4 regions of the Epibacterium sp. MM17-32 genome follow, and region 3 is predicted to be linked to each of the others. Evidence: riboswitches for the same ligand, from Rfam matches in the RefSeq annotation. Region 3 holds a riboswitch; each other region holds the start of a gene.
The links. Region 3 has a riboswitch for cobalamin ahead of MHM88_RS07465 (hypothetical protein). Riboswitches for the same ligand answer to the same signal wherever they lie in the genome.

Region 1 (4,603 bases), on a different contig from region 3:
GCCGATCGGAATATCTTCGGGCGCCAGGACCGTGCGCGCCAGAATATCCGCCCAGAGCAGGAAGACACCGCCAAACAGGGCGCTTGCCGGCAGCACAAGCCGATAGTCCCCGCCGCAGATCAGCCGCACGATATGCGGCACCATGAGGCCGACAAAGCCGATGATGCCGGAAAACGCCACCATCACCCCGGTGATGAGCGCGCCGATGACAAAGGTCATCAGCCGGAACCGCGCCACGGCGATGCCCAGGGTGGCGGCGGTTTCATCGCCCACCGTCATCGCGTTGAAATCCGCCCGCCGCCACCAGAGCCAGGTGCCGCAGCCCAGCAGGATCAGCAACGGATAGATCAGATGCGACCACTGCGCGATGCCAAGCCCCCCGAGCATCCAGAACACGACGGTGTGAGAGGCCCGCGGATCGCCCAGAAAGATGAGCACATTGGCCCCGGCCATCACGATGAAGGACACCGCCACCCCCGCCAGCACCAGCCGATCCGCCGTTGTCGATTGGGTCAGGCGCGTGACGCCGAGCACCACCGCCGTTGTCGCCAGAGCGCCGGCAAAGGCCAGCAAGGGAACCGTCAACAGGCCAAGGAACAACCCGGTGTGCAGCAAGGCCAGGATCGCGCCAAAGGCCCCGCCAGAGGAAATCCCCAGCAAATGCGGATCTGCCAGCGGATTGCGGGTCACCGATTGCAGGCTGGCCCCGACCAGCGCCAGCCCGGCGCCGACCATGATCGCAAGCAGCGCACGCGGAAAGCGGATATCCCAGACGATCGCGGCCCGCCCTTTGGACCAAACCGGCTCCACAAGGCCGGGCCAGATCTTGTCGATCAGCACCCCCCAGACAGTGCCGGTCGACACCGGCACCGCCCCGAGGCTGATGGCAAAGGACAGCGACACCAGAAGCGCAGCAAGACCGCCAACAAGCAGCATCGGTGCAGTGCGCGTGCGCCGCAGTGGGCCAATATGCGCTTCGCTGTCCTGCATCGGTTATTCGCCCCAGAACCCGGCGGCGAGTTTTTTCACGGCCTTGATATTGCGCGGTCCGGGGGTGGCTTCGACATACTCCAGCACGACGAACCTGTCGTTCTTGACCGCATCCATCTCGGCAAAGGCCGGGTTTTGCATCATGAAGTCCCGTTTCTGCGCGGCGGTGACGTCGCCGTAGTTCACGATCACCACGATCTCCGGGTTGCGGTCCACCACCTCTTCCCAAGTTACGGTGGCCCAGCTTTTCTCGAAATCATCCATGATGTTCTTGCCGCCGGCGGCCTCGATCAGGGCGGTGGGCATGGCATAGCGCCCCGCCGTGAAAGGCGTATCCTCGCCGCTGTCGTAGACAAACACCCGCGGGGGTTCACCATCCGCTTCCAGCTCCTCGGTAAAGGCGGCGAGATCGGCGCGGTAGCCGGCGACCAGGGTCTCGGCCTTGTCCTCCACATCAAAGATCCGGCCGAGGTTCAGCAGGTCATTGTACATGTCATCCATGCTGACCTTGGGCTTGTCGCCGATGTGGATGCAGCTTTCGGTGAGTTCGTAAACCTTGATGCCAAAGGGGGCGAGGGTCTCGGGGGTCACCTCGCCACCGACTTTCATGCCATAGTTCCATCCGGCAAAGAAGAAATCCGCATCGGCACCGACCAGCACCTCCTTGGAGGGATAGCGGGCAGAGAGCTCCGGCAGCGCTGCGACGCCATCGCGCATTTCCGCGTCCAGGGTTTTCCAGCCCGATACGCCGGTGTAGCCGACCATATGATCGGACAGCCCCAGCGCCAGCATCATTTCGGTCAGGTTGACGTCATTGGAGATCGCGGCTTGTGGGACGCTGTCAAAGGTCACGTCGCGATCACAGCTCTGAACCGTGGTTTCAGCCCAGGTGGAGGTGCCTGCCAGTGCCAGCGCGACGGGAAAGAGGATATTTTTCATGAGGTGTGTTCCTGCGAGATATTGGACAAGTGAAAGGTCAGGTGATCCCGGCCCGCACGGGCCAGGTGGTCGCGGCGGGCCTGCACGCCAAAGGCCTGGGAGACGCGCGTTTCGGACAGCACCACGCCGGGTGTGCCAAAGCCCATGACGCGGCCCTCTGCCATCAGCAGAATGTCATCACAGACCTCGGCAGCGAGATTGAGATCGTGCAGCGAGGTCACGATGGTCAGATCGAGGTTCCGGATCAGCGCCAGCAGTTCGAGTTGATGACGCACATCCATGTGGTTTGTCGGCTCGTCGAGGATCAGCACCTGCGGTTCCTGCGCCAGGGCGCGGGCCACCATGACCCTCTGCCGTTCGCCCCCGGACAGGGTGGCAAGCGTGCGGTGGGAAAAACCGGTCAGATCAAGCCTGCGCAGCGCGGAGTCAATGATCGCCGCATCCCGCTGACCTGATGTGGCCAGACCGTCGCGATGGGGCAGACGTCCCAGCGCCACGATGTCCTTCACCGTCAGGCCGAAATCGGTCGGTTGCTCTTGCAGCACCGCCGCCACACTGCGCGCGGCCTGCCGCGGCGGCATGGCCCACAGGTCGGCCCCATCGACGAACACCTGCCCGCTGCGCGGCGACTGATAGCGATAGAGGAGCCGCAGCAGGCTGGACTTGCCAGCGCCATTGGCGCCGACCACCCCAAGCACGCGCCCGGCGGGCAGGTGGAAACTGGTTTCATGCAGGATCAGGGGGCCACGGCGTCGCGGCGCCCAGGTCAGGCCACGTGCCTCCAGGGTCGCAGCCATCACCGCCCCCTCCGGACCCGCGCGGCACGCGGCGCGTCACCGGCTCTGCACATGTCTCGATCACACAGCGCCATCCGCGGCTCCGCTCTTGCGTGCGGGGGATAGGCAGAACACAGGTTGGCGTCGCTCCCGGGTCGGGAGGTCAGACAGCTACCACCGTTCACCGGGACACCCCGCCCAGGTTACACATCGGGTCAGATGGCAGGTCTCCTGACTTGCGGTTCGTCATTCCCCTGCACCTTCCCGGATGGACATCCAGTGGTATCAGGCAGGGTCATTCGCCGCTCACAGTTGCGGGGGCAGTCACGGGTTTGGCGCCTTTTGGCTACACCTCACCGTATTCCCTTTTCATCCCCGCGCATCTGAGGCGACGGAGAACCATCTGGCCCAGACATGGGCCAAACAGAGTGAATATGTCAACTGTTTTGCAACCGGCGACAGGACCGACAGCACGCGGCCCCGGTCCGGGCCACGGCGCCACGATGCGTTTCTCCGGGAACAATTCGCGCCGCGCGCCGTTGTGTCTGCGAGGCCCGCACAGGGTGGGCACTGTAACACGGCAAAGGAGGCACCCCATGCTTGGTTGGGCCCTGACATTCCTGGTGATCGCACTGATCGCGGCCGTCTTTGGCTTTGGCGGTATCGCCAGCGCCTCGGCCGGGATCGCGCAGATCCTCTTTTTCATCTTCCTGGTGATGTTCGTCGCCGCGTTGATCTTTCGGGCAGTTCGCCGCTGACCCGAAGGCACGCATCGGATCGACCGACACACCACGCAGAAAGGACATGACATGAGCACCGCATTGAACGTCAAACCGCAAATCGCACCTGTCGAGACCGGCGTCCGGGACACCACCGCCATCGCCGAGGGGCTGAGCGATGTGCTGGCGGATACCTACCGCCTGACGCTGAAAACCCACATCTACCACTGGAACGTCGAAGGACCGCTGTTCTTCTCGCTGCACAATCTGACCGAAGAGCAGTACCAAAACATGTTTGCCGCGGCAGATGAGCTGGCAGAGCGCATCCGCGCCATCGGCCACCTGACCTCCGGCAAGATCACCGGCGTCTTGTCCGACAGCATTGTCGACGACCTCGGCCAGATGCCGAGCGCCGGGGAAATGTGCAAGGATCTTGAAAAGGACCATATGCGTCTGGCCCACCGCCTGCACGCGCTGATCGAGCTGGCCGAACAGCGCAAGGACATGGTGACGGGCGACCTGGCCACCGAACGCGCGGCCTTCCACGAAAAAGCGGCTTGGATGCTGCGTGCTTTGTCTGCCTCGTAGGCACGCATGTATTCCGCAGGGGGCCCTTCATCCAATCGGGTGTGGGGCCCCTTTAGTTTGCGCATGCGCCGTTTTGGCCGCCGCGCCGCTGCTGCACCGACACCGCCGCGCAAACACAAACGGCCCGGACAGTGCCGGGCCGTCGAAATCGCCAAGGCGACGCTGCCGTGGATCAGCTGGTCAGCGTATCGGTCGAGGCAAAGAACATGGCCTGGCTGATCGCGGAAATGACCTGGTCGGGAACATAGGGTTTGGCGATCATGAACGCCGGTTCATGCCGTTCACCCGTCAGCAGACGCTCGGGGAAGGCCGTGATGAAGATCACCGGCACGTCACCCAGATCTTCGAGCAGGTCCGCAACCGCATCGATGCCGCTGGAGTTATCGGCAAGCTGAATATCCGCCAGGATCAGATCGGGCCGTTGCTCATGCCCCAGTTTCACCGCCGCCTTGTGGGTGCGGGCAATCCCGGTGACCTCGTGACCCATCATCGTACAGATCCCTTCAAGATCCATCGCGATGATCGCCTCATCCTCGATAATCATGATCTTGCCCGAGACGGATTGCTGCATTTCATCATGCGCCAGCTGGA
Region 2 (4,603 bases), on a different contig from region 3:
GCACCACCACCATGGCGCTGAGGGCGATCATCAGACGGGTCATTTGCGGTCCTCCTGCGCCACAAACAGGCGGCGCTCTGCGGCCAGGGCCTCGACCGCGCGCAAGACATACGGGGTGCCGCAGACCCAATCCGCGTCGCGGATCTGACCGGCACCGCTGCGGGCGGCCAGATGGCGCACCACCGGATGCGCGAGGTTTTCCTCGCTGCGCGAGGCGCGCGGATAGGGGGATGTTGCCACCAGCAGGTCCGGCGCCGACAGGGCCAGCACTTCCAGCGGCATGTGGCCGGAGCCACCAAAGCCCTGCTCATCCGCGATATTGCGCAGCCCCGCTGCCCGCAGGATCTGGCCTGCGAGGGTGCGGCTGCCGGAGGTAAACCCATTGGCGGCATAGAGCGCGGCGCGCGGCGCATCCGGCGCGGCGTGCTCCAGTCTTTCCAGGCGTCTGTCGTAGTCGGCCAGCAGGGCCCGGGCGGCCTCTTCGCGGTCCAGAACCTCTCCCATCCGCAGGATGCGGTCGCGCACATCCTCAAGCGCGTTGGCAGGTTGGAACACCACCACCGGCACCCCGAGGCGCCGCAGCATATCGGTGGTGGCCCGGGTCGAATAGGCACCGGCAATCACCAGATCGGGCTGCAGGAGATAGATCTCTTCGGCCAGACCGTGATTGACGGGATACGCCATGGCCACGTCAGCCATGGCCGAGGCGCGGGTGTCCCGCGCGATGTAGGAGACCGACGCCAGCTGGCCCGGCGCCGCAAGCAGCATCGCCAGCTGGTCCGTACACAGGTTCATCGACACCACGCGCGACGGCCCGGCAAAGGCACCGGTGGCGGCCCACAGAAGGGCCAGGGCTATGCCGGGCAGCCTGCGCATGGATCAGAACGATGCCCGGACGCCGACAAAGACCTCGCGGCCATTTGCAAAATACCCCCAGGATTCCTGATAGTCTTCATCCAGCAGGTTCGTCACCCGCGCGGTCAGCTGTGCATTGGCCGTCAGGTCATAGGTGGTGGCCAGATCCACGACAGTGAAGGACGGAAGCTCTGCCGTCGGGGTGCCGGTCGCGAAGAACTGGCGGCCGTGATTGCCGGAGACGTGACGCACATCCAGGTTGACCGTGCCGCGCCCGGCATAGGCCTGCGCCGCCACCGACAGGCGTAGCTCGTGTTCTGGCCGGCGCACCTGCACCGCACCGGTCGCGGTTTCGGCATCCGTGTAGGAATAGGCGCCGCTCAGATCCAGCCAGTCCAGCACGGCAAAGGAGGTTTCCAGCTCAAACCCACGCGACTTGCTGGTGCCCGGGATGTTGACAGCTGTCATGCCCGAGCCCTGGATCAGATTGTCGACGTCATTCCGATAGAGTGTCACCGCCAGCTCACCGCGATCGCCAAGACCGAAGTCCGCGCCCAGTTCGTAGCTGGTGCTTTCCTCCGGCTTCAGGTTCGGATTGCCGGCAAAGGAACCGGGAACAAAGCCGAATTGCTCGAACATCGTCGGGTTCACAAAGGCCCGCCCGGCGGCACCGCGCACGCGGATGTCGCGGCCGGGCAGTTGATAGGACACCGACAGGTTCCAGGTGGTTGCATTCTCGAAGGTGTCGTTAAAGTCGTGGCGCAGCCCGGCCTGAAGGTCGAGACCATTGGCCAGTTCCCCCTGATACTCCAGTGCGACGGCCTCGCTGTTGCGCTCGAACGCGGTGCTGCCGGTGAAGGACGCCGTGTAGGTCTGTTCTTCGGCCTCCAGCAGCAGGTTCAGGCGGTGTGCGGACTGATCCAGCCCCGCCCCATCCAGTGCAAAGTTGCCCAGGTATTTGAACGCGCGGTGCGTCGACTCGCTGGAGGACGGGCCAAAGGCGCCATCCCGGGACTGGTTCTCCTGGTCGGTGCCGCTGATGGAAAACCGGTGCCTGCTGCGCCCGGAGGCGCTGTCGGCCTCCAGCCACAACGAGCCGAACACTTCGTCGCGGTCGGTGTTTGCCGGGCTTTCCACCAGATAGCCTTCAGAGGTCGGAGACGTGGAGCCAAAGGGGAGCGTGTCCTCGCTGCCATAGTGCTGCCACGTGCGCCGCAGGGTGAAACCGGTGGTGATCTGATCCGTAATCTCATACCGACCGGTCAGGTTCACTGTTTCCCGGTCGTTGAACTCGGTGTCGCCGCCATCCAGCCGCGAACCGTCCTCGCCATCGGTCTGGCGCGTGTCGACGGAGAAGTTCAGCTCGCCGCGCTCGAACCGCTGCCGCACATAGGCATTGGCAGCACGGGTGCTGTTGGAGCCGAATTCAACCCCGCCGCCATAAGAAGTACCCGGCTTTTCCGCCCGCTTGGTGGTGATCGAGATCACGCCAGAGACGGCATTGGCGCCATACAGCGCCGATTGCGGGCCGCGCAGCACTTCGATGCGTTCGATATCGCTGACGGTCAGGCCGCTGAGGATGTACTCGCCGCCCGACCCGGTATTGGCTTCGACCCCGTCGATCAGCACCAGCACGTGGTTGCCTTCGCCGCCGCGGATCCGCACTTGGGTAAAGCCGCTGCCGGTCGAGTTCACCGCCACGCTGGGGACGCCGCGCAGGGCATCTTGCAGGGTGGTAACTCCGCGTGTTTCAAGCTCTTGCGCGGTAATGACCGAGACCGAGCGACCATAGTTGTCCGCCTCGATCGGGGTCAGGCCGCCGGAGACGATGATCTCGCCGAGATCGATGACACCGCCCTCCTGAGCGGTTGCGATTGCGGGGGCGACCACCAGTGCGGCGGCCAGTGACAGGCTTGCCTTGTCCATATTCCATTCCTCCCAGCCCGCGCGCAATACACACGCCAGGCACACTGCCCATACCGGGCAGCGGGTCCAAATTTCGGGTCTTTGGAAGGCTTTGCCCCCGCAGACGGTGAGAACTGCCACCACTACGGAAGTCCGTTGTCCTTGGCGCGCCCCGCACCCGGACAGGGTGATCCTCCTGGCAGGTCTCCTGACTCGCGGGTCGAAGCTTTGCCGCACCTTCCCACCCTTTCCGGGCAGTGGCATATCGTAGCATTGCTCTCCGCTCACAGTTGCGGGGGCAGTCACGGATTCGGCGCCTGTTGGCTACACCTCACCGTGTTCCCTTTTAACCGGGTGGTCTCCCAGCCGGACCAGAATGGCCGGGACTTAGGCAAAGTGACGTGATCCTGTCAAGCGCCAAAGCCCGGTGCGGCGACGGTGTTGCCCCGGCAGCGGCGTACAAATGCCCTGCCCCGACGCCGCAGGGTCAGAGTTGGGTCGGGTTCGGCGCATCGCCATAGACCGCCACCGGGTCGAAGGTCTTGCGCGCCTCAACAAAGGTCAGCGGCGTCCCGGCCTCTGCGCCATGTGGCACGGCGCGGTAGAAACAGGACCGATAGCCCACGTGGCAGGATGCGCCGGAGCCGGTCACATCGACACGCAGCCACAGGGCGTCCTGATCGTCGTCGATGCGCGCCTCGACCACGGTCTGAACCAGGCCGGAGGTCGCCCCCTTGTGCCACAGCACCTGCCGGGCGCGGCTGAAATAATGCGCCTCGCCGGTTTGGATCGTCAGGCGAAAAGCCTCGGCATTCATCCAACCCAGCATCAGCACCTCGCCCGTGGTTGCGTCCGTGGTGATGCAGGGCATCAGACCATCCTCGCCGAATTTGGGCGCAAGGTCGGTGCTTTCCTCGACCTGTTCCACGGTGGTGCGGGGCTGGAAGTGCAGTTGTGTCATATCGCCTTCTCCGGCTTCTTGTAAAACGTAGTGTTATAACGTAACAGTCCTGAACGAAAGGCAACACACTGTAAAGAGGCCAGCATGGTGATGACCGAGCAGGACAAACGCATTCCCGTGACCTTGCTGACCGGGTTTCTGGGGGCCGGGAAAACCACGCTGTTGAACCACCTGATCCGCGACCCCGACGCGGGGCGGATTGCCGTCATCATGAATGAGTTCGGCGATATCGGCCTGGACCATGACCTGATCGAAGAAGCCACCGAGGAGACCGTCCTGTTGCCGTCGGGCTGCCTGTGCTGTGCGATCCTGGGCGATCTGGCCAAGACGTTCGAGGACCTGATCGCAAAGCAGGACGCGGGTCAGGTGCATTTTGACCGGGTGGTGATTGAAACCAGCGGCATCGCCGATCCGGCACCGATCGTGCACACGCTGACGACCGATTACCAGATTGCGCAGGCCTTCCGGCTGGATGGGGTGGTGACCCTGGTGGATGCGGCGACGGGCATGGGCACGCTCGACCGGCAGTTCGAGGCGGTGCAGCAGGTCGCCATGGCCGATACGCTGATCCTGTCGAAGGCGGATCTGATCGACGGGTTTGACCTGTCCCGGCTCGAAAAACGCCTGGAGGGTCTGAACGCCACCGCCCCGCGTGTCCGGGCTGACCATGGGCGCGTGCCGGTGGGCACATTGTTTGGCCTCTCCGCCCTGCGCGACGGCGTAGCCGCGCCGGAGGTGGACCGCTGGCTGGGACTGTCGCAAGAGATCGCACAGCCCGATCCGCTGGCTGGGGTCTCCGGCTTTGCCGCCGCGGCGACGCCCCCGGCCCCGCTGGCCTTCAGCCCATCGGCGCCCGCCACTCATGACCATCGGATCATCTCC
Region 3 (4,603 bases):
CTTCGCCTCCTCCATCGAAATCGGCCAGGACATCGCCCTGCGCGACCAGGAAGGCGTGATCCTCGCCACCATGACCGTCACCGACCGTTGGGAGCCGAACAAGGCCCGCGAGGCGGAAAAGGTCTTTGGCGCCGATGACGAGGCGCATCCGGCGGTGAACTACCTGCACAACCAGGCGGGCAAGATCTACCTCGGCGGCCCCGTGACCGGCATCCAGCAGCCCGTCCACTACGACTTCCGCGCCCGCCGCGACACCCCGAACGAGCTGCGCGCCTATTTCCGCAAGCTGGGCTGGCGCAAGGTCGTGGCCTTCCAGACCCGCAACCCGCTGCACCGCGCCCACCAGGAGCTGACCTTCCGCGCCGCGCGTGAAGCCCAGGCCAACCTGCTGATCCACCCCGTCGTCGGCATGACCAAACCGGGCGATGTGGACCACTTCACCCGCGTGCGTTGCTACGAGGCGGTGCTGGACAAATACCCGGCAGCCACCACCTCCATGAGCCTCCTGAACCTGGCGATGCGCATGGCCGGCCCGCGGGAGGCCGTCTGGCACGGGCTGATCCGCAAGAACCACGGCTGCACCCATTTCATCGTTGGCCGCGACCACGCCGGCCCCGGCAAGAACTCCGCCGGCGAAGATTTCTACGGCCCCTATGACGCGCAGGACCTGTTCCGCGCCCATCAGGAGGAAATCGGCATCGAAATGGTCGACTTCAAGCACATGGTCTATGTGCAGGAGCGCGCCCAGTACGAGCCCAACGACGAGATCGCCGACAAGGATGACGTGACCATCCTCAACATCTCCGGCACCGAGCTGCGTCGCCGCCTGGCCGAAGGTCTGGAAATCCCCGAGTGGTTCTCCTTCCCCGAGGTGGTGGCCGAGCTGCGCAAGACCAAGCCGCCGCGTTCGCAGCAGGGTTTCACCGTGTTCTTCACCGGCTTCTCCGGCTCCGGCAAATCCACCATCGCCAACGCGCTGATGGTCAAGCTGATGGAGATGGGCGGCCGTCCGGTGACGCTCTTGGATGGCGACATCGTGCGCAAGAACCTCAGCTCCGAGCTGGGCTTCTCGAAAGAGCACCGCGATCTCAACATCAAGCGCATCGGCTATGTCGCCTCCGAGATCACCAAGAACGGCGGTATCGCCATCTGTGCCCCGATCGCGCCCTATGCGGCCACCCGCCGCCACGTGCGCGAGGAAATCGAACAGTACGGCGCCTTTGTCGAGGTGCATGTCGCCACCTCGATCGAGGAATGCGAACGCCGCGACCGCAAGGGTCTCTACAAGCTGGCGCGTGAGGGCAAGATCAAGGAATTCACGGGCATTTCCGACCCTTACGACGTGCCGCAGAACCCGGAGCTGAGCGTCGAAACCGAGAATGTCGAGGTCGACAACTGCGCCCATCAGGTGCTGCTCAAGCTGGAAAGCATGGGCCTCATCAACGGCAACTGATCCTGCCGCGCCCTGACCAATCGCAAACGGCCCGCCCTTCCCGGCGGGCCGTTTTTCTATTCTGCCTCGCCAGTTCCCGGGGCCAGCCTCCCGGGGGCGTGAATTCCGACTGGACAGGCCACGCGGTTCCTGCAATCCTTTCCGCGATGGTGCCCGGATCGACAGGTCCGGCTGAAAAGGGAATACGGTGCAGGCGCCTTGCCTAAATCCGTGACTGCCCCCGCAACTGTAAGCGGCGAGCCTCTCCAAAGACGCCACTGGACCTCGGGTCCGGGAAGGTACGGAGACGGGCTGCGACCCGCGAGTCAGGAGACCTGCCATCTCGGGTGCGACGCGGTCGCGCCTCAGTCACTTTTTACCCGGGCGGGGTGCCCTGGGACGGAGAGACCGACATGGCCCGCACTGGACCTGACACATCGCCGTTGCCCGTTTGGCCCGCCCCTTTGCGCGGAGGGCGTGATGATTCTTGAACTGACCATCCGACAACTTGACGTGGGCCCCCTGCCCGCCCAAGAGGCAGACCGCATGGCCCAGCTGGGCTACATGCAATGGCTGGGCGCGCTCAATGGCCGGGCGAGCTACCACCGCGAAGCGCAACATGCGCTGGACCTAGCCGTCCCCTTTGCCGAGGTGTCGCCGGCGGTTGCCGCCTTCTGTGACCTGCTGCGGGCCTCGCTGCATATGCCGCCGCAGCCGCTGACGTTGACGCTGCCGCCGCGCACCCGGCGTGGGGGCGCCGCCGCCCGGCGCAGCCGCCGCATGCCGCAGTGATCTCCTGACCCACCGGCCCGCGCGCCCGCCGCCCCCCGGACCAAGTCCCCGCCTGCACGGGCAAGCCAGAGGCGCCGCTGTTGCACAGAGATGAAGAATCACGTCAGGCACCGGCGCCTGATGTGTCTTGCCGCAGCGCGCTACGGCTTGCGGCCCGGCGCCAACTGGCTGTCCCGCCCCGGCATCTCCCGTCTCAGCACCTGCACGCGCGCGCCGCCGGCACTCTGGTCTGCGGCGCGGTCCGGTCGACTGTTTGCCGCCATTGCCGGACTGTCACAAAACCGTTACAGACGCGACGCGCAGATACAGAGGAGAGGACAGGTGTCCAAGACCGATCTAGAGCCGCGTCACCTTGAAACGCTGGACCGCGACCTCGATCGCCTGTCCTCGCTGGAACAGGCCACCGCATTTGTGGGCCGATCCAACGTCGGGTTGGGGATCGCCTTCGTGTTCATCCTGATCGTCGCCGCGGCGACCGGTCTGATCGTGGGGGATGCGGACAATACCGTCATCGTCGTCATCGCCGCCGCTTTCGGGGCCTATATGGCGCTGAACATCGGCGCCAATGACGTGGCCAACAACATGGGCCCCGCGGTGGGCGCCAATGCGATGTCGATGGGCTTTGCCATTGTCGTCGCCGCGATCTTCGAAAGCGCCGGGGCGCTGATCGCGGGGGGCGACGTGGTCTCGACCATCGCCAAGGGCATCATCGCACCCAGCAGCATGGCCAGCTCCACCATCTTTATCGCCGCGATGATGGCGGCGCTGCTGGCCTCGGCGCTCTGGGTCAACCTCGCCACCTGGATCGGGGCCCCGGTCTCCACCACCCATGCGGTGGTCGGGGGCGTCATGGGCGCGGGCATTGCCGCTGCCGGGTTTGCCGCCGTGAACTGGCCCAAGATGGGGGCGATCGCCGCCAGCTGGGTGATCTCGCCGATGCTGGGCGGTCTGATCGCCGCCGCCTTCCTGTGGTTCATCAAGTCCCGCATCATCTACCGCGACGACAAGATCGCCGCCGCCCGCACCTGGGTGCCGGTGCTGGTGGGCATCATGGGCGGCGCCTTTGCCGCCTATCTCTCGGTCAAGGGGCTGAAACGGATCGTCAAGATCGAGCTGACCGACGCGCTGCTGATCGGGGTCGGTGTGGCACTGGCGATCTGGCTGGTGATGATCCCGGTGATCCGCCGCCAGTCGCGGGGGCTGGAGAACCGCAACAAGTCGCTGAAGGTGCTGTTTGCGATCCCGCTGATCGTCTCCGCGGCGCTGCTCAGCTTTGCCCATGGCGCCAATGACGTCGCCAATGCGGTGGGGCCGCTGGCGGCGATCGTGCAGGCCTCGACCTCCGGCGATTTCACCCAGGCCGTCTCGATCCCCTTCTGGGTGATGATCATCGGCGCCTTCGGGATCTCCTTCGGCCTGTTCCTGTTCGGCCCCAAGCTGATCCGCATGGTCGGCAGCCAGATCACCAAGCTGAACCCGATGCGCGCATATTGCGTGGCGCTGTCGGCGGCGATCACGGTGATCGTGGCCAGCTGGCTCGGCCTGCCGGTCAGCTCCACCCATATCGCCATCGGCGGTGTGTTCGGGGTCGGTTTCTTCCGCGAATGGGACACCGAGCGCCGAATGCGCAAGGCCAAGACCGCGGCCCCGGACGCCCCCCGCATCGGCGCTGCCGAGCGCCGGCGCCGCAAGCTGGTGCGCCGGTCGCATTTCATGACCATCGTCGCGGCCTGGGTCATCACCGTTCCGGCCGCCGCCACCCTGTCCGGCGGGCTGTTCCTGCTGATCTCCCGCCTGCTGGGCTGACCCGCCCCCCGGACGGATCTGAAACACGCGGCCCGCCCCTGCCGGCGGGCCGTTTTGCATGTCTGGCCGCGGGTGACCGGCGGCGGCGGCGCTGGTATCGCCAGGGCAGGCCCGCAGCCGCCCCCAGAGCCGCCGCCTCACGACATCACCGGGTGCCCTTCGAACTGCTCGGCGGAATCACAAATCGGCAACCAGGCGGGCTTCTCGGCGACGAACTCGTGAAAGCGATTGCGCAGGTCGAGGTCGCCATCCAGCGCATGGGCCGAAATCGGGAAGCTCTCCTCCTGCGACAGGATCTCCCCCAGCGAGGTGCCGCACCGCCGGCAGAAGCACCGCCCGTAGGTATAAGGGGCCTCTGGCTGATAGAGCGCCACATCCTCGCGCCCCTGCACCCAGCTGAGATTGTCCCGCCGGATGAACACCATCACCGCCGCGCCCAGCTTGCGGCAGCGGCTGCAATGACAGGTGCCCATCATGGATGGGGGCGCGCTCAAGGTGAACCTCACGGCCCCGCAGCAACAACTTCCGTCAATCATGTTTCCCTCCCGCAGCCCGGACGCTGTCCTATTCAAG
Region 4 (4,603 bases), on a different contig from region 3:
GGTTCGAGGCGCTGAACCACACGATTGAAACGATCGAGTTGATGCAGCGCTCTTCGGGCGAGATCTCGGAGATCGTCAAGGTGATCGGCGAAATCGCGAACCAGACCAATCTCCTGGCGTTCAATGCGGCCATCGAGGCGGCCCGGGCCGGGGAGCACGGGGTCGGCTTCTCCGTCGTCGCCGAGGAAGTCCGAAAACTGGCCGAGCGCAGTTCCGAAGCCGCCCATAAGATCTCGCGCCTGATCACCGAGTCCGAAGTCCGTGTCGATCAGGGGACCACCCGCTCGGTCGCGGCGCGGGATGCCTTTTCTCGGATCGTTGAAAGTGTCGCCCTGACAGGCCAGTCGGTCGATCAGATTTCCTCGGCGGCGGAAAACCAGCTTGCGGCGTCGAAACAGGTCGTCGATCTGATCAGCCAATTGTCCGGCGACAACCGGGCGGCCTGAACCGATGTCAGACCGCGCAGCTGAACCGGACACCTGCGCCGACCCCGCGGACCAGCTGGTCGGCGTGGTCGAGATCGGAGGCATGCTGTTCGCAATCCCGATCCACCAAGTGCGCGAGGTCATTCCTGCGCCGGAGCGGTTTCAGCGCCTCCCCGGCCAACACCAGGATCTCCTCGGGGCGGTCCTGTTGCGTGGCAAGGCGATCCCGGTGCAAAGCCTGCACCAAAGGCTGGGCGCCGAAGCCAGCCTGCACACAGGCACCACGCCGGAAGACACGGCACAGGGGGCCACTCCGGCCGGCGGTGTCATCGTCGTCATCCGCGCCGAAGGACGAGTCGCCGGACTGCTTGTGGATTCGGTGCGCTGCCTGCTGCAACTGGGGGACACCTGGCATCAGAACCTCCCCGACAATGAAGACGTTCTGATCAGCGGCGGTTATATCTGCGAAACCAACGGGCATTTCTCGATGCTGTCGGTTCCCGAGTTGCTGAATGTGCCACAAGCACCGTCGGACGAGATCTCCGAAACCGCGCGCCAGCGGGCCCGCATCAAGCGCCTGCCCTATATCCGCTTCCGCGTGGGCGGGCGGAATTTCCTGATCGCCATGTCGGATATCGCCTCCACGGTTCCCACCAGTCCGCTCAGCCCCTGGCCGATAAACGGCAGTTCCTGCCTGGGTCTGATCCAGCGCCACGGTATGGAAATGCCGATGCTGGACACGCTGGAAAACCTCGGGTTCGCCAGTACGGGAGAGAGGCCGGAGGCGGCGGCAGGCATCATTATTGAATTTCCCGACGATCATGCGCTGGCCTTTCATGTCGACCAGGTTGTCAGTGTCATGAACATTGAGGCAGGCGCGGTCTATGATTTTCCGCCCAGCGTCACCTCACGCCGGGAGCTGTTCAGCGGTGTCCATATTGACGAACAGGATGAGCAGTGTCTGGTGATCGACGTGGCCGCTTGCCGACAGGACCCGGACCTGTTGCAACTGGCCGAAACATCACATCGCCTCAAGACCACGCCCCAGATCGCGGTCAAAGATGCCCAGGGCAAACCCTCGGACCACCCTGTCGGCACGGAACCGGCGTATGATGAAAACCGTCTCGCCGCGTTGCGCTCTGCGTCGGGGCGCTATCTGACGGTGTCCGCAGGTGGGGACTTTGCCGTCCCGATCGAAGCCGTAAGCGAGATCATGCGTCTGCCGAACAGCATCTCAGGGGCAGATTACGACGGCCACCTCGCCAACCTTTCCTATCAAAGCCGCCTGATGCCGGTCTATGACTGCGCGCGCCGCCGCGGGCACGGCGATGGCCAGTTCGGATCGGAGTCTGGCATAATGATCCTGGAAAAGGACGGTCATCACTACGGTCTCGCGGTGGAGGCCATGAAATCGATCGACATCGGACGCCTCAAGGGGTTTCGCCAGGCCGGTGGCGCTGCCAGCACCTGCCCGTCCGAGCAATTGGTCGAACTGGGGTTCGGAACCGCAAAACGTTTGGTTGCCGTTGACGATCCGACCAGCCTGCTGCCGTGACCCCCTCGGAGACTGCGCGCGACACGTGATTCATCCACAGGAAATGCCCCCCTGTGTGAATAACCATATATTGACAGTTCCCTAACAAAAGACGCAATATGCGGGTGCTTTGGTGCCTGCGGGGTGACTCGCGGGTGAAGAGGGAAGTCGGTGGAAATCCGGCGCTGCCCCCGCAACTGTAAGCGGCAAGCCTATCCTGGACCACTGATGCATGACCGGCATTGGGAAGGGGGACCGGGCGTCTGAGCCGCAAAGTCAGGAGACCTGCCAAAGCAACTGAACGACGACCGAGGCGGAGGGCCCGGACGCGTGGTTCGGTGCTTTGGTCAGCGCCGGGTTCTCGTGTCCGTTTTCGCCTGACCAGACATACGAGCAGATACCACCTGAGGGGACCTTGCAGATGAGCATCACTGTCTATTCTAAACCGGCCTGCGTGCAATGCACCGCCACCACCCGCGCGCTGGAGGCCAAGGGGATCTCTTTTGATCTCGTCGACCTGACCGAGGATGCCGCCGCCATGGAGATGGTCCAGGGGTTGGGGTATCGTCAGGCTCCTGTCGTTGTCGCAGGCGACGATCACTGGGCAGGATTCCGTCCCGACCTGATCGGCCAGTTGGCCTAAGGCACCAGAGTGACCGGGCTTGTCTACTACTCCTCCCGTTCGGGCAATACGGCCCGTTTGATGGAGCAACTGGGACTGGAGGCTCTGCGGCTGCCGCAGACAGAGCCTTTCCCGGACGTAGATGCGCCCTATGTTTTGGTCACGCCCACCTTTGCCGATGGCGAAGGGCGTGGCGCGGTGCCGAAACCGGTCATCAAATTTCTGAACAACGCGCGCAATCGTGCCCTTCTGCGGGGCGTGATTGCCGGGGGCAACCGCAACTTTGGCACCACCTTCGCCCTCGCCGGGGATGTGATTGCCAAAAAATGTAATGTCCCCGTCCTCTACCGCTTTGAGTTGGCGGGAACCGAAACAGACATCGCCCGCATCCGCGCGGGCCTCGCCCGGTTCTGGGCGGCACAGGAGCAGCAGACATGCTTGACGCAAGCGTAACCGCCGACCTCGACTATCACGCGCTGAATGCGATGTTGAACCTCTATGATGACGAGGGCAACATCCAGTTCGAGGCTGACCGCATGGCGGCCCGGCAGTATTTTCTTCAGCATGTGAACCAGAACACCGTCTTCTTCCACTCGCTGGACGAGAAGCTGCGCTACCTGGTTGAGGAAGGTTACTACGAACCCGAAGTGCTGGATCAATACTCGCTCAATTTCCAGCGCAAGATCTGGGATGCGGCCTATGGCAAGAAATTCCGCTTCCCGTCCTTCCTCGGCGCGTTCAAATATTACACGTCCTACACGCTGAAAACCCGCGATGGGCAGCGCTATCTGGAGCGCTACGAGGACCGCGTAGTGATGAATGCGCTGACGCTGGCGCGCGGGGATGAAAAACTCGCGATGAAGCTGATGTCGGAGATCATCGACGGCCGCTTCCAGCCCGCAACACCCACCTTCCTCAATGCGGGCAAAAAGGCGCGTGGCGAGTTTGTGTCCTGCTTCCTGTTGCGTCTTGAGGACAACATGGAGTCGATCGGGCGCGGCATCAACTCTGCCCTGCAGCTGTCGAAACGCGGCGGTGGCGTGGCCTTGATGCTGACCAACATTCGCGAGCATGGTGCCCCGATCAAAGGCATCGAAAACCAGTCTTCGGGCGTCATCCCGGTGATGAAGCTTCTTGAGGACAGTTTTTCTTATGCCAACCAGCTGGGCGCGCGTCAGGGCGCCGGCGCGGTCTATCTGAACGCGCATCACCCGGACATTCTGCGTTTCTTGGATACCAAGCGCGAAAATGCGGATGAGAAGATCCGCATCAAGACGCTGTCGCTGGGCGTGGTGATCCCGGATATCACCTTCCAACTCGCCAAGAAAAACGAGGACATGTATCTGTTCTCGCCGCATGACGTGGAAAAAGTCTACGGTCAGGCCTTCTCGGAAATCTCGGTCACCGAGAAATATCACGAGATGGTGGACAACCCGCAGATCCGCAAAAAGAAGATCAACGCCCGCGCGTTCTTCCAGACCATTGCCGAAATTCAATTTGAATCCGGCTATCCCTACATCATGTTTGAAGACACGGTGAATGCCGCAAACCCCATCGCGGGCCGCATTGCCATGTCAAACCTCTGCTCCGAAATCCTGCAGGTGAACGAGGCCTCCGCGTTCAACGACGATTTGTCTTATGCGCAGATGGGCACGGATATTTCCTGCAACCTCGGCTCCATGAACATCGCGCGTGCGATGGACGGTGGCGATCTGGCCAGCACCGTGGGCACCGCGATCCGCGCGCTCAATGCCGTGTCGGAAATGTCGAGCATCGATTCTGTACCCTCCATCCGCAAGGGCAACGAAGAAGGCCACGCTATTGGTCTCGGTCAGATGAACCTGCATGGTTACCTCGCCCGCGAGCGCATCCATTACGGCAGCGCAGAAGGGGTGGATTTCACCAATATCTACTTCTGCACCGTGCTGTATCATGCGCTCAGCGCCTCTAACGCATTGGCAAAAGAGAAGAAGGCAAAGTTCAAAGGCTTTGAAGACTCCGCCTATGCCGATGGCAGCTTCT

Region 1: another riboswitch for cobalamin. It lies ahead of MHM88_RS05310 (ABC transporter ATP-binding protein); the one in region 3 lies ahead of MHM88_RS07465 (hypothetical protein).
Region 2: another riboswitch for cobalamin. It lies ahead of MHM88_RS02805 (TonB-dependent siderophore receptor); the one in region 3 lies ahead of MHM88_RS07465 (hypothetical protein).
Region 4: another riboswitch for cobalamin. It lies ahead of nrdH (glutaredoxin-like protein NrdH); the one in region 3 lies ahead of MHM88_RS07465 (hypothetical protein).

Annotation. Positions count from the first base shown of each region.
Region 1 is NZ_JAKRFC010000002.1:483,095-487,697, forward strand. It holds gene MHM88_RS05300 (iron ABC transporter permease) at 1-936, opposite strand, end outside; gene MHM88_RS05305 (ABC transporter substrate-binding protein) at 994-1,929, opposite strand; gene MHM88_RS05310 (ABC transporter ATP-binding protein) at 1,926-2,729, opposite strand; cobalamin riboswitch at 2,909-3,124, opposite strand; gene MHM88_RS05315 (DUF1328 domain-containing protein) at 3,302-3,463, shown strand; gene MHM88_RS05320 (Dps family protein) at 3,515-4,012, shown strand; gene MHM88_RS05325 (response regulator) at 4,185-4,603, opposite strand, start outside.
Region 2 is NZ_JAKRFC010000001.1:585,313-589,915, forward strand. It holds gene MHM88_RS02795 (iron ABC transporter permease) at 1-43, opposite strand, end outside; gene MHM88_RS02800 (ABC transporter substrate-binding protein) at 40-876, opposite strand; gene MHM88_RS02805 (TonB-dependent siderophore receptor) at 880-2,781, opposite strand; cobalamin riboswitch at 2,941-3,151, opposite strand; gene hisI (phosphoribosyl-AMP cyclohydrolase) at 3,248-3,721, opposite strand; gene MHM88_RS02815 (GTP-binding protein) at 3,806-4,603, shown strand, end outside.
Region 3 is NZ_JAKRFC010000003.1:353,280-357,882, forward strand. It holds gene MHM88_RS07460 (bifunctional sulfate adenylyltransferase/adenylylsulfate kinase) at 1-1,453, shown strand, start outside; cobalamin riboswitch at 1,584-1,790, shown strand; gene MHM88_RS07465 (hypothetical protein) at 1,913-2,224, shown strand; gene MHM88_RS07470 (inorganic phosphate transporter) at 2,546-4,030, shown strand; gene MHM88_RS07475 (GFA family protein) at 4,168-4,524, opposite strand.
Region 4 is NZ_JAKRFC010000002.1:57,912-62,514, forward strand. It holds gene MHM88_RS03190 (PAS domain-containing methyl-accepting chemotaxis protein) at 1-446, shown strand, start outside; gene MHM88_RS03195 (chemotaxis protein CheW) at 451-1,980, shown strand; cobalamin riboswitch at 2,074-2,267, shown strand; gene nrdH (glutaredoxin-like protein NrdH) at 2,381-2,602, shown strand; gene nrdI (class Ib ribonucleoside-diphosphate reductase assembly flavoprotein NrdI) at 2,612-3,034, shown strand; gene nrdE (class 1b ribonucleoside-diphosphate reductase subunit alpha) at 3,016-4,603, shown strand, end outside.